Regions from separate parts of the Corallincola luteus genome, predicted to be linked through region 1. Evidence: predicted binding sites of a transcription regulator. Region 1 holds the regulator's gene; each other region holds the start of a gene.
The links. The regulator sigma-54, encoded in region 1, starts transcription at its own class of promoters, with help from an activator protein. The targets are predictions, from matches to a motif close to GTTGGCACGNNNNTNGNNT.
Positions count from the first base shown of each region.

Region 2: EZV61_RS17230 (PEP-CTERM sorting domain-containing protein) is a predicted target of sigma-54. The motif match lies at 1,875-1,893, and genes of this name have one in related genera.
Region 3: EZV61_RS05210 (flagellar basal body rod protein FlgF) is a predicted target of sigma-54. The motif match lies at 2,318-2,336, and genes of this name have one in related genera.

Region 1 covers NZ_SJXE01000003.1:68,575-72,817, reverse strand. Annotated here, with positions in the region: gene lptA (lipopolysaccharide transport periplasmic protein LptA) at 1-464, shown strand, start outside; gene lptB (LPS export ABC transporter ATP-binding protein) at 468-1,193, shown strand; gene EZV61_RS08370 (RNA polymerase factor sigma-54) at 1,283-2,779, shown strand; gene hpf (ribosome hibernation promoting factor) at 2,811-3,098, shown strand; gene ptsN (PTS IIA-like nitrogen regulatory protein PtsN) at 3,107-3,556, shown strand; gene rapZ (RNase adapter RapZ) at 3,553-4,243, shown strand, end outside.
Region 2 covers NZ_SJXE01000011.1:124,137-128,379, reverse strand. Annotated here, with positions in the region: gene EZV61_RS17245 (NifB/NifX family molybdenum-iron cluster-binding protein) at 1-541, shown strand, start outside; gene EZV61_RS17240 (hypothetical protein) at 526-765, shown strand; gene EZV61_RS17235 (PaaI family thioesterase) at 758-1,204, shown strand; gene EZV61_RS17230 (PEP-CTERM sorting domain-containing protein) at 1,266-1,808, opposite strand; gene radD (DNA repair helicase RadD) at 2,185-3,909, shown strand; gene EZV61_RS17220 (cache domain-containing protein) at 3,941-4,243, opposite strand, start outside.
Region 3 covers NZ_SJXE01000001.1:1,179,002-1,183,244, forward strand. Annotated here, with positions in the region: gene flgC (flagellar basal body rod protein FlgC) at 1-135, shown strand, start outside; gene EZV61_RS05200 (flagellar hook assembly protein FlgD) at 157-849, shown strand; gene flgE (flagellar hook protein FlgE) at 891-2,225, shown strand; gene EZV61_RS05210 (flagellar basal body rod protein FlgF) at 2,376-3,140, shown strand; gene flgG (flagellar basal-body rod protein FlgG) at 3,167-3,955, shown strand; gene flgH (flagellar basal body L-ring protein FlgH) at 3,973-4,243, shown strand, end outside.

The DNA.
Region 1 (4,243 bases):
GCGCCGTTGAAAGTGACTTTCATAAAGAAGTCCGCGTGGATGCAAAACGCCAAAGTATCGATATTCAAAAAGGCATTATCTCCTTCTTTGACGACGTCACGGTAAATCAAGGCACATTACAGATCTTTGCCGACACTTTGCAGGTTGAGCAATCCGCAGGCGCAGGAAAAGAGGTGCTCATCGCTGTCGGTAAACCAGCGAAGTTCAGTCAGGTCTTGGAAAATGGTCAAAAAATGCATGCCGAAGCTGCAGAGATCCGTTACCGATTAGCAGATAACACTATCCAATTAACTGGCGCAGCGGTACTGACGCAGCAAGACAGCGTAGTGAAAGGCGAAACTATTCATTACGATATCGCCAAACAAAAAATGGTCGCAGAAAGTGGCACAGATAAAGATGATCGCGTGACAACCATTTTTCTCCCCGAACAGCTGCAACAACAGCTCGGCGAAAGTAAGGAATAAACCATGGCGACATTGAAAGCCAGTCAATTAGCCAAGAGCTACAAAGATAGACAAGTAGTTAAGAATGTCTCTTTAGCGCTGAATGATGGCCAAATAGTTGGCTTATTGGGACCGAATGGGGCAGGTAAAACAACCACCTTCTATATGGTGGTTGGACTGGTACCCAACGATAAAGGGCGCATCACGATTGACGATGAAGATGTGACCCTTTCACCCATGCATATCAGAGCGCGCAAGGGGATCGGTTACCTGCCACAGGAGTCCTCCATTTTTCGTAAGCTCAGTGTCGCTGACAACATCATGGCAGTACTGCAAACCCGTCCAGAGTTAAGCCGGTTACAGCGCACGGAAACCTTGGAACATCTGCTAGAAGAGTTTAGCATCACTCACATCAGAGATAGCTTAGGTATGTCACTGTCAGGTGGTGAACGCCGCCGAGTAGAGATTGCCAGAGCGCTGGCTGTGGAGCCTAGGTTCGTGCTGTTGGATGAGCCTTTCGCTGGCGTAGACCCTATCTCAGTCACGGATATAAAAAAGATTATTCAACACCTAAGAGACCGTGGTCTCGGTGTATTGATCACTGATCATAACGTGCGAGAAACACTCGATGTGTGCGAATATGCTTATATCGTTAGCCACGGAGAGTTAATCGCCGAAGGAAAACCGGAACAAGTGTTAGCCGACCAAAAGGTACGAGACGTATATCTCGGGGAACAATTCCGGCTATAGTGTAAGTAACCAGCGTTGATACATCGGGCTCTTTTGAGTGCCGATTAACGATGACAGCAACAGCATTATTTTAAATGTCACGGAAGTAGATGAAACCGTCATTACAGTTACGTTTAGGTCAGCAACTCACCATGACGCCGCAATTGCAGCAAGCAATCCGGCTATTGCAATTGTCGACGCTCGACCTTCAGCAAGAGATCCAAGAAGCGCTGGATAATAATCCGCTACTCGAGCAAAACGAAGCGGAAGAAACCAGTGAGCAACTTAATGGTGAAAGCCATACCGCGACAGACAAGCTGGAACAAACCACGGCTAATGCTGAAAATAATCAGTCGGAAGAGCGCGAAGATGCAGCCATGGAAACATCTGAGGCGCTCAACCAACAACAAATCAATGAAGAACTGCCTACCGATACAACCTGGGATGACCACCTTTCAGCAGCGCCCGTTTCAGGTTCCTCGTTCAGTGATGACGCCGACTTTACCTATCAAGGCGAAACCACAGAGTCGTTGCAAGATCATCTGGAATGGCAGATGCAATTAACCCCGTTCACAGATGTCGACAGAGCCATTGCGACATCGATAATCGATGGGATTGATGAATCGGGTTACCTGACGGTCACCGCCGACGATATTCTTACTTCTTTAGGGCAGGAAGATATCGAACTTGATGAAGTAGAAGCGGTCATTAAGCGAGTACAACTGTTCGACCCCATTGGCGTAGGTGCCCGCACATTGCAGGAGTGTCTGCTGGTACAACTCAATCAGTTTGCCAAAGAGACACCTTGGCTAAAAGAGTGCCGCCAGGTTATTGGCCAGTATATTGACCTGCTAGCCAGCCGGGATTATCGCCAATTGATGCGCAAGACCAAACTGAAAGAAGACCAGCTACGTGAAGTTCTGCGGGTGATCCAATCGTTGAATCCGCGCCCCGGCAGCGCAGTGATCAGCGGTGATGAGCAATATGTGATCCCAGATGTGTCGGTAATGAAAAAAGCTGGACGTTGGGTGGTTGAGCTAAACCCTGACTCGGTACCCAAGCTGAAAGTGAATCAGCAATACGCAGCGATGAGCCGGACGGTAAAGAACACCACTGACAGTCAATATATACGCTCTCATCTGCAGGAAGCGAAGTGGTTCATCAAAAGTTTGGAAAGTCGTAACGACACCCTACTCAAGGTCGCCAACTGTATCGTACAGTTCCAACGCGACTTCTTTGAGTACGGCGATGAAGCGATGAAGCCAATGGTACTCAATGATATTGCCTTAGCGGTTGATATGCACGAGTCCACCATCTCTCGGGTAACCACGCAAAAATATATGCATACCCCACGGGGTATTTTCGAACTCAAGTATTTCTTCTCCAGTCATGTCAGTACTGAAAGTGGCGGAGAATGTTCTTCAACGGCAATTAGAGCGTTAATCAAGAAACTTGTGGCGGCAGAAATCCCTAATAAGCCTTTGTCAGATAGCAAGATTGCTGACCTACTGGCAGATCAGGGAATTCAGGTAGCGCGGAGAACCATTGCGAAGTATCGGGAATCCTTGTCTATTCCACCGTCAAATCAGCGAAAAAGCCTGCTATAGCAGGCAATAAAACTAAATAAGGATGAGGTCTATGCAAATCAATCTTACCGGCCATCATGTAGAAGTAACAGACTCTCTGCGAGAGTATGTCGACGGAAAATTTAGTAAATTAGAGCGCCACTTTGACCACATCAACAATGTCCACGTGATCCTCAATGTTGAGAAATTAACCCAAAAAGCCGAAGCCACACTGCACCTAAATGGTGGAGAGATCTTTGCGAATGCAGAGCATCGTGATATGTATGCAGCTATCGACTCGTTGATCGATAAACTCGATCGGCAAGTAATAAAACACAAAGAAAAGCTAAACGCTCACTAGAGATGTCTATGGATATATCATCCATACTTAGCCTGGACTGCACCCGAAGTGCAGTCCATGGTTCAAGTAAGAAACGAATATTAGAAATGGCCAGTGAATTGGCAGCCAAGCACTTGCCAGAACATGGCCACAAAGCCATTTTCGAAAGTATTCTAGAACGTGAAAAGAAAGGCAGTACCGGTATAGGTAACGGCATTGCCATTCCCCACGGTAGGATCACTAACGCCAATAAAGCAGTCGCCGTGTTATTGCAGTGCGATGAGCCTATCGCCTTTGATGCAATTGATAACAAACCGGTGGATCTGATTTTCGCCCTCTTGGTTCCAGAACAGAGTTGTCAGGAACATCTGAAGACCTTGTCGGCTATCGCCGCCAAATTGTCAGATAAACAAGTCCTCAAACAGCTCCGCTGTGCCGCTAACGATCAACAATTATACGAAATCATCACCGATTCATGACCAGCACTGACGTGGCCGCAAAACCCAAACTAACGATTGTCAGTGGCCGCTCAGGCTCAGGCAAAAGTGTTGCGCTTCGCGTATTGGAGGATTTAGGTCACTACTGTGTCGACAACCTCCCGGTAGCCATGCTACCGACACTGGTTGCTCAAGTAAGTGGGCACTATAGCGATATCGCCGTCAGCATTGACGTCAGAAACCTGCCCGAAGACCCACATACGCTGGAAACAATTCTCGACCTTTTATGTCAGCAATGCCGCTGTACGGTTCTGTTTATGGATGCGCAGCAGAGTGCATTGATCCAGCGCTTTAGCGAAACTCGACGGCTCCACCCACTCTCCAAGCATGGTGTATCTCTGGAGCAAGCGATTGAAGCAGAGCAGCGTTTACTTGAACCGCTTATCTCCCGTGCCGATCTTCAGATAGACAGCTCTCAGCTGTCGATACATCAACTCAGCGATCTGGTGCGAGAACGGTTACTAGGCAATGCTGATCGCCATCTGGTTTTAGTATTTGAGTCCTTTGGCTTTAAATACGGTATTCCGCAAGACGCTGATTATGTGTTTGATGCACGATTCTTACCCAACCCCCATTGGGAACCAGAACTACGCCCCATGACCGGATTAGACGCCCCAGTTGAGCAGTTTTTTAGCCGCCAACCGATCGTGGCCAAATTCATCTGGCAGA
Region 2 (4,243 bases), on a different contig from region 1:
CGAAGAGGGCAAAGCGATCGGCAGCAAACAAAATCCAGCCCTGAGAGCTAACTGCCAGGGCAAAGCTAAGCTGCTGCAGATGCTGGCTGAATATCGTGTTGAGCGACTCGTGGTGCGCAATATCGGTGAGAAGATGTTGCAACGTTTGTTGTCGTTATCTTTCTCCGTATTTCATTTAAGCAGTGGGCGCGTTGATCTATCTGAAGTGGTTAAACGGAATAGCCCATTAACGCCACTAACTCATTTTTCCCAAGGGCGTCCTTCGATAAATGCCCATGGCAAAAATAAAGAGGGGCATCAGTGCTGCGGCCATAAGCACGATGAACAGGACGTAACAACAGAAGCCTGTTGTCAGGAAAACGCGGAGGCCGAGCAGTGCGGTTGTGGTAGCCACGGGCATCACCAAGGCAAAGGGAAGGGCAAAGGATGTGGTCATGGCCACAGTCATGAGCATCGTCAGGATCATAGCCACGGGCATGGTGATGGCAAAGGCTGCAAAGGAGGGCGGAACAAAGGGGCTGGCAAATGCTGCCATTCTTGATCCGTTGGCTACCTCAGATGTTACTGAGTCTGGCTATCGTCGGTGCCAGCATGGCGCTACTTTGGTGGCGTTTGGCGAGCATCAAGCAACGCCCGTTAGCTGGTGTTGAGCAAAGTGATATCGCGTCAGCTGGGCGTGGTGCTGTATCGAGTAACGCCCTCTGTGGCTGCCAGCAGCGCTGCAGTGATCATCTTTATCAGATAAGTGAGCCGACGGATGTCTGAGTTAGTGCCAGCGGTTGCGGCGGCCAACTATCAGTCGTTAGCCGCTTCTCACCAGCAGTGTATTGCTTGCGGTGATCCACAAATGAACCCGCTGACACTCGGTTTGCGGTTCTCTACCACGCCAGCATCGAGCGTTGTTGCAGATTGTCGGATCACTGCAGCGTGGCAAGGCTATTCGGGGATCATGCATGGTGGCGTGATCTCCACGCTGTTGGATGCTGCAATGACCCACTGTCTGTTTCATCACGGGGTAAAAGCACTGACGGCAGAGCTGAACGTGAAGTTTGTGCGGCCCGTGGCCGTCGGTTTACAACTGCGTGTTTCAGCGGCGCTGGTTAAACAGCGCAGAGCCGTGTTCTGGCTTAATGCTGAGCTGGCTGACTCATCTGCTATCTACGCAACCGCTGCTGCGAAATTTGTCACTGTAGCGGAAATTTAGACGAAAAAAAGCCGTTTACGCTTGAGGCGAAAACGGCTCTTATTGAAGGTGTCGTTAGTGATTAACTCGCGCGGCGACGAAGCACCAAGCCAACTAATGCTAAACCAAGCAGAGCAATCGGTGCTGGCGCAGGAACAGCGGCTGACGCTGGAGCGAAGCTTAAAGAAATGTCTTCAGTACTTACTAAGGCACTACCTGAGGTTACTGAGTTAGGAGCATCACTTAGCCCTGCCCGGAAAAATGTACCATTTAGCTCAGCGGACCTGAATAGTAATGTTGAGTCGGTTACTGCTGGTGCTGAGTTAACGACACCAAATGATACAAACTCAAAATCAGTAATTATGCCACCGGCGACGGTCCAGAAATTTGCTACTGGGCTGCCTACATATTCACCAACCCCAAAGCCTGCGGTATTACTAAAAACTTCAACACTGCTGGCAGCACTGGTACCTTCAGTCAGGCCACGAACGATACCCGTGACAGTGCCACCGCCGTTGAGTGCATTTTCAAACGTGAATGTATAATCAAGCAACGCGGCTTGGGCGGTGTTGGTTGCTGCAACTAGGGCGAAAACAGCGATAAAGCGAGTCAATAAACTGCGCATCATTACTTCCTTTTTTGATGTTAATGACAATATGTCGATAAAAGCTGGTTTTAATGCTGATTAAATAAGCAAAAACTGTTCCACATCAATCTAATCAATGGGTTGCGAAAGCACCGTTTTTGTTTTTGTAAATTTTTCAGACAACAATCTGGTTGTTTGTTGTTCAATTTGCGTGGTGGAGAGTGCTTTTAGTCTATTAATTGCATTTCTAATAGTAGCTATGACCAACTTAGATCTGATGCACTAAAATCCCTTGTTTGCGATTGACTGCGAAAACGTTGTGATATGAAGTGTCTGGCAGTACATTTGCACCCAATCGATAAGAACACCGTTGGCGTATTGATGATGCCTAGAATGCAATGGGAGTTAACGGTTTATGCAACTACGTGACTACCAACAGGCTGCCGTTGATGCGGTGTTGACGCACTTCCGCAAAACCGATGACGCGGCGGTCATTGTTCTGCCTACCGGCGCGGGGAAAAGTATCGTTATCGCCGAGTTGGCGAGGCTGGCACGGTTTCCTATTTTGGTGCTGGCCCATGTGAAAGAACTGGTGGAGCAGAATCACGCAAAGTTCCAGGCCTATGGCTTTGATGGCGGGATCTTTTCGGCGGGCCTTGGGCGCAAAGAAAGCCAACATGCTGTGACCTTCGCCAGTGTGCAGTCGCTGAGCCGTAATCTGCAGCAGTTCAGCGGTTACTATTCACTGTTAATCGTTGATGAGTGCCATCGCATCAGCGAAGAGAGCGAAAGCCAATATCAGCAGGTGATTAGTCATCTGCGTCAGCAAAATCCGCAGCTAAAAGTGCTGGGCCTAACCGCCACCCCCTATCGTTTAGACAAAGGCTGGATCTATCAGCAACACCACCACGGTTATGTGCGTACAGACCAATCTGTGCCGTTTAAGAAATGTGTCTATGAACTGCCATTGCGCCACTTGATCTCACGGGGTTACCTGACACCGCCAACCGTAATCGATGCGCCCGCAGCACGCTACCAGTTTGATGAGTTGCCCAAAGAGTACACGGAAGCCGAATTGGATCTGTTTCTGGCTCGTTGCCCGCGAGTTACCAAGGCGATCTGTGAGCAGTTGTTGGTGTTGGCTGAGCAGCGTCGAGGTGTGATGGTATTTGCCGCCAGTGTTAATCATGCGCTGGAAATTTCCCGTTATCTTCCTAATGCTGAAACAGCAGTGATTACTGGTGCCACACCGGGTAAACAGCGCGACCTGCTGATTGAACAGTTTAAACAGCAGCAGCTGAAATTTTTGATCAATGTTGCGGTACTGACGACCGGTTTTGATGCGCCCCATGTGGATTTGATTGCCATTTTGCGCCGTACCGCGTCGGTGAGTTTGTATCAGCAGATCGTTGGTCGTGGCCTACGCCTTTATGACGGCAAAGATGATTGTTTGGTGATTGACTATGCAGGTAATAATTATGACCTGCATCAGCCGGAAATCGGCATTCCGCGGCCAAACCCAAACAGTGAACTGGTGCAGGTGCTGTGCCCGGAGTGTGGTTATGGCAATCTGTTTTGGGGACTAAAGGATGCTGATGGTGATGTGATTGAGCATTATGGCCGTCGTTGTCAGGGCTTGGTGAATGATCCTGCCGATACAGAGCAACAGATCCAGTGTGGTTTTCGTTATCAATATAAAGAGTGCCCGCAGTGCAATGCACAAAATGATATTGCGGCGCGACAGTGCCATGATTGCGGCGCGCAGCTGATTGATGCGGATAATTTGCTACGGCAGGCATTGCAGTTGAAAGATCGCAAAGTGCTGCGTTGTGCGGGAATATCCGCTCAGGCGGATGGCGAGTTGCTGACACTGATTTATCACGATGAGGATGGCGTAGAATTAAAAGAGCGCTTTGATTTTGCTAGCGCTGGGCAGCGGAAAAAGTTCAATGAGCTGTTTTGTCGTAGGGTGACCGCTAAACCGCAGCCGTTGGCCGCGGCGGTAGAGGTGGTCGATCAAATTGCTGATCTGGTCGCCCCTGATTTTGTGATCGCCCGTCAGCAGAAAAAATTCTGGAAAATCGAGCACCGTATTTTTAATTATCAAGGGCCTTATCGCAAAGCTCATCAAGCTCACTGATAAGGGCCACAACTATTTGGGGGTGGCTGACTTAGATAGGCTGTTCAGGCTCATTGTTATCTGTATCAAGCATTAGCGATAGCGCCTCTTGTGATTCAATGTCATCACCACGAATTAGCCAAACTGAGCCTAGCGCTAAGACATAGAACAGAGCCATCAAACCTGCCAACGAGGCATGAATGCCGCTGACTTTATTGAGCGCTTCCGCTCGATCAATTTCGGCCACAATAGCCCAGCGAAAAGTGTCAAAGTCGATATAGTCATAGGCAGATAAAACCGGTATGCCGCGATAGTCTGGTATATGCATAACCCCGGCATTACCTGCCAAAGCATT
Region 3 (4,243 bases), on a different contig from region 1:
ATCTTTAAGCCTAACGTTAATACCGTTGAAGAGATGGCGGACATGATGTCGGCTTCTCGAAGTTATCAAACCAATGTTCAGATCGCTGATGCGGCAAAGCAGATGCTTAATCGTACGCTTCAGCTCGGCAAGTAAGTCGGGTAAGGAGAGCTAATTGTGAGTGAGATAAGCGGAAGCAGCAATTATATCGATCAGTTGAGTTGGCAAGAGCCGCAAACGGAAATCAGTGATCAACCGAAAGACACCATGTTGTCGCAGGAAGATTTCTTTCAGCTTTTGACTCAGCAGCTTGCGTATCAAGATCCGTTTAAACCGGTTGAGAACGCTGAGATGGTGGCGCAGATGAGCTCGTTTACAACGGCGGAAGGCATCGGTCAACTAAATGAACAGATGACAGGTTTGAACTCCATTATGAGTTCGAGCCAAGCACTACAAGCTTCATCTTTGGTGGGCCAAAAGGTATTGGTACCGACAGGCTATAGCCATAAGACGGATACCACAGGCATTGATGGTGTCGTGAGTTTATCTGCGCCAACAAATAACGTCACCGTTCGCATCGAAGACACCACAGGGCAGGTGGTGCATTCCATTACGATGGGGGCAAAGGAGGCTGGAAATGCCCGCTTTGAATGGGACGGTACAGATGCAAGCGGCAATCAGTTGCCGCAGGGTAATTATGTAGTGAAGGCATACGCTCTTCAGGGAGATAGCAGCGTCGAACTGCCTATCTCTACTTACGCCAAGGTTGATAGCGTCAGTATCAGTGGCGCCAACGGTGTGGCATTAAATCTGCAAGGTATACAGGGTGGATTCCGCTTAAGTGACGTTCTTGAAGTTGCTAAAGGCTAAAACAGGCCAAGCGATCACCAGATAAATGGGAGTATGAAGTTATGTCTTTTAATATTGCGTTGAGTGGGATTAACGCCGCTCAGAAAGATATTGATGTTACCGCCAACAATATCTCAAACGTAAACACCTTCGGCTTTAAAGAGTCGCGAGCTGAATTCGCCGACGTTTATAGTTCTAGTGTGTTTAGTAACTCGAAAACAACGGTTGGCCAGGGTGTCACTACTGCAGATGTGGCGCAGCAGTTTAGCCAGGGCTCATTCCTGTTCTCGAACAACTCCCTGGATTTGGCGATCGATGGCAGTGGTTTCTTTGCTACCTCAGCCAACGCGGAAGATCTTGACGTTAACTTGACTCGTGCTGGCGCATTTAAGCTGGATGAGAATAGCTTTATGGTTAACTCTGCAGGGCAATTTTTACGCGTGTTTCCGGTAAACCCGGACGGTACCGTTTCTTCGGTGGCGTTAGCTTCGACTATTCCGCTGCAGATTCCATCCTCAGCAGGGCAGCCGCAACCAACAGCTAATGTCGATATTGGCTTGAACTTGCCCGCGGGTGAAACGGCTTTAGATCCGGCAAACTTTGACCCGACGGACAACACCACATATAACGCTGCCACATCACTGACTATCTACGATTCCCTTGGGCAGAGCTACGTAGCAACCACCTATTACGTAAAGGATACTAACGTAGCGAATCAGTGGGCGATGTTTACCACGATGACAGATCCCAACGGCTCGCAGCCTGTCGATATTGTTGCACCGCCACCACCGCAAACTCAGCCTACCGGTGCTAATGGTCAAACCGGTATGTATATGAACTTTAATGCCGATGGCACCGTGGCTTCGGTTAATGGTGGTAACCCTGTGGTTACTGAACCCTTGGGGGTTGCTCCTCCGGGTGGTGCGGGCTTGGATATGGGCGGTGCCGATGTGAACCAGACGGTTACCTTCAATTTCAACAACCCGACTCAGTTTGCTTCCGCTTTCGAAGTTCAACAACTGGCGCAAGACGGCGTGACAGTGGGTCGTCTGACCTCTGTTGATATTGGCAGTAGCGGGTTAGTCAACGCTACTTACAGTAACGGTACAACACAGCCATTAGGTAAAGTGGCGTTGGTGAAAGTGGCGAATGAACAAGGTTTGGCACCTGTCGGAAACACGGCGTGGACGGCTAATCAATCGTCTGGTGATCCGATTGCTGGTGAAGCCGATCAGGGGTCATACGGGCGAATACTGTCGGGTACATTGGAACAATCAAATGTAAACCTGACCACTGAGCTTGTTGATCTGATCACAGGTCAACGTAACTTCCAGGCTAACTCTCGTTCTCTGGAAGTGAACAACACGATCACCCAGACTATCCTGCAGATCCGATAACGCAACGATAGTTCGTCAATGCCGCCCGCTCCGAGGCGGCATTTTTTTGCCACTTTTTCATCCCCTCCCTTTTGTTATCAGTTGGTTACCTATTTGGCATAGTCATTGCAATATCGTTGTTAGACATGTTTTTTTGACACCGAGGTCCCCATGGATCGTTTTATGTATCTGGCTATGAGTGGCGCCAAGCAGAACTTTCACAGTATTGGCGTGCATGCCAACAATTTGGCGAATGCAAATACCACAGGTTTTAAGGCCGACCTAGAACAGTCCCGTGCCATGCAGGCGTTTGGTGAAGGTTTACCTACGCGTGTGTTTGCGATGACGGAAAATCCTGCGTCAAGTTTGCGTGGCGGTGCTTTGGTGACCACTGGCCGTTCTTTAGATGTGGCGGTAAAAGGTGACGGCTGGTTAGCCGTGGCTGATGGTCAGGGTCAAGAAGCCTATACCCGTGCTGGCGATCTTGTTGTTTCGCCGGAGGGGTTGTTAACCAACGGTTCTGGCAGGGCGATCCTAGGGGATGATGGCGCACCGATAGTGGTGCCTCAGCCGTACGCCAAAATAGAGATCGGTGGTGACGGTACTATTTCTGTATTACCCACTGGTGCGCCGCCTACTGCGGTTGCAGCGGTCGGGCGCATTAAGTTAGTTCAGCCTGATAAGCAGGCCTTGGACAAAGGGCTTGATGGCCTCTTTCGCCTGAAAGGGGATGCTGCTGCGCTTGGCGATACATTAGCGCCGGCCAATGCTGACATCACATTGATGAGTGGCGTATTAGAAGGCAGTAATGTGAGCGCAGTAAGTGAAATGACCAGCATGCTTAGCTTGCAGCGTCAGTTCGAAATGCAAATCAAAATGATGCGGACAGCGGAAGATATCGATAAATCTTCTGATCAACTGTTGCGCCTCGGCTAATCACTGAACAGTAAGGAGTTAGCATCATGAATCCAGCACTTTGGATCAGTAAAACCGGTCTTGATGCCCAGCAGACCGATATTTCAGTGATATCCAACAATTTGGCGAATGCCAGTACGGTAGGTTTTAAGAAGAGTCGCGCCGTTTTCGAAGACCTGCTATATCAAACGATTAACCAACCTGGTGGTTTGTCATCTGCCAATACTGAGTTGCCAACAGGCTTGATGCTTGGTGCCGGCGCCAAAGTGACGGCCACACAAAAGACCTTTACGCAAGGTAACTTGCTCAGCACTGATAATTCGATGGACTGGACGATTCAAGGGCGAGGCTTCTTTCAGATCCTATTGCCTGACGGCAATATTGCTTATACCCGTAATGGTCAGTTTACCCTCAACGAAGATGGGCAGATGGTGACTAACGGCGCAGGTTACGAGCTACAACCAGCGATCAACCTGCCACCCGATGCGCAGTCGATGACGGTTTCTGTTGATGGTGAGGTGTCTGTCAGGCAACCCGGCAACACCGATAACGTCGTCGTAGGCAACGTTACCATCGTTGATTTTGTCAACCCCAGTGGCTTAGAGCCTATCGGTGAAAATCTCTATTTGGAAACCGGCTCCAGTGGCGCAGCCACCGAAGGCACACCGAGCTTGGATGGCCTAGGTTCTATTCGCCAAGGGGTACTGGAAACTTCCAACGTGAATGTCACCGAAGAGCTAGTTAATTTGATCGAAAGTCAGCGGGTCTACGAGATGAATGCAAAAGTGATCTCGGCCGTTGATCAGATGATGTCATACATCAATCAACAACTTTAGTAACCTGGTGTAGAGCGATGAAAAAACTAATTCCATTATCGGCGCTGTTACTGTCAGCTTGTTCCAGCGTATATCAGGTGCAACCTGATGACCCCTATTACGCGCCGCTGATCCCCGAGATGCCGGAAGAGGGCAACATGGTGCTCACCGGGTCAATGTTTCAGGATGTGACGGCACAGAACCTTTATTCCGATATTAAGGCACGCCGTGTTGGCGATGTGATCACGGTGAATTTAGTTGAGAACACCACGGCGAATAAAGGTGCCAAGAACGAGTTGGATAAGTCCT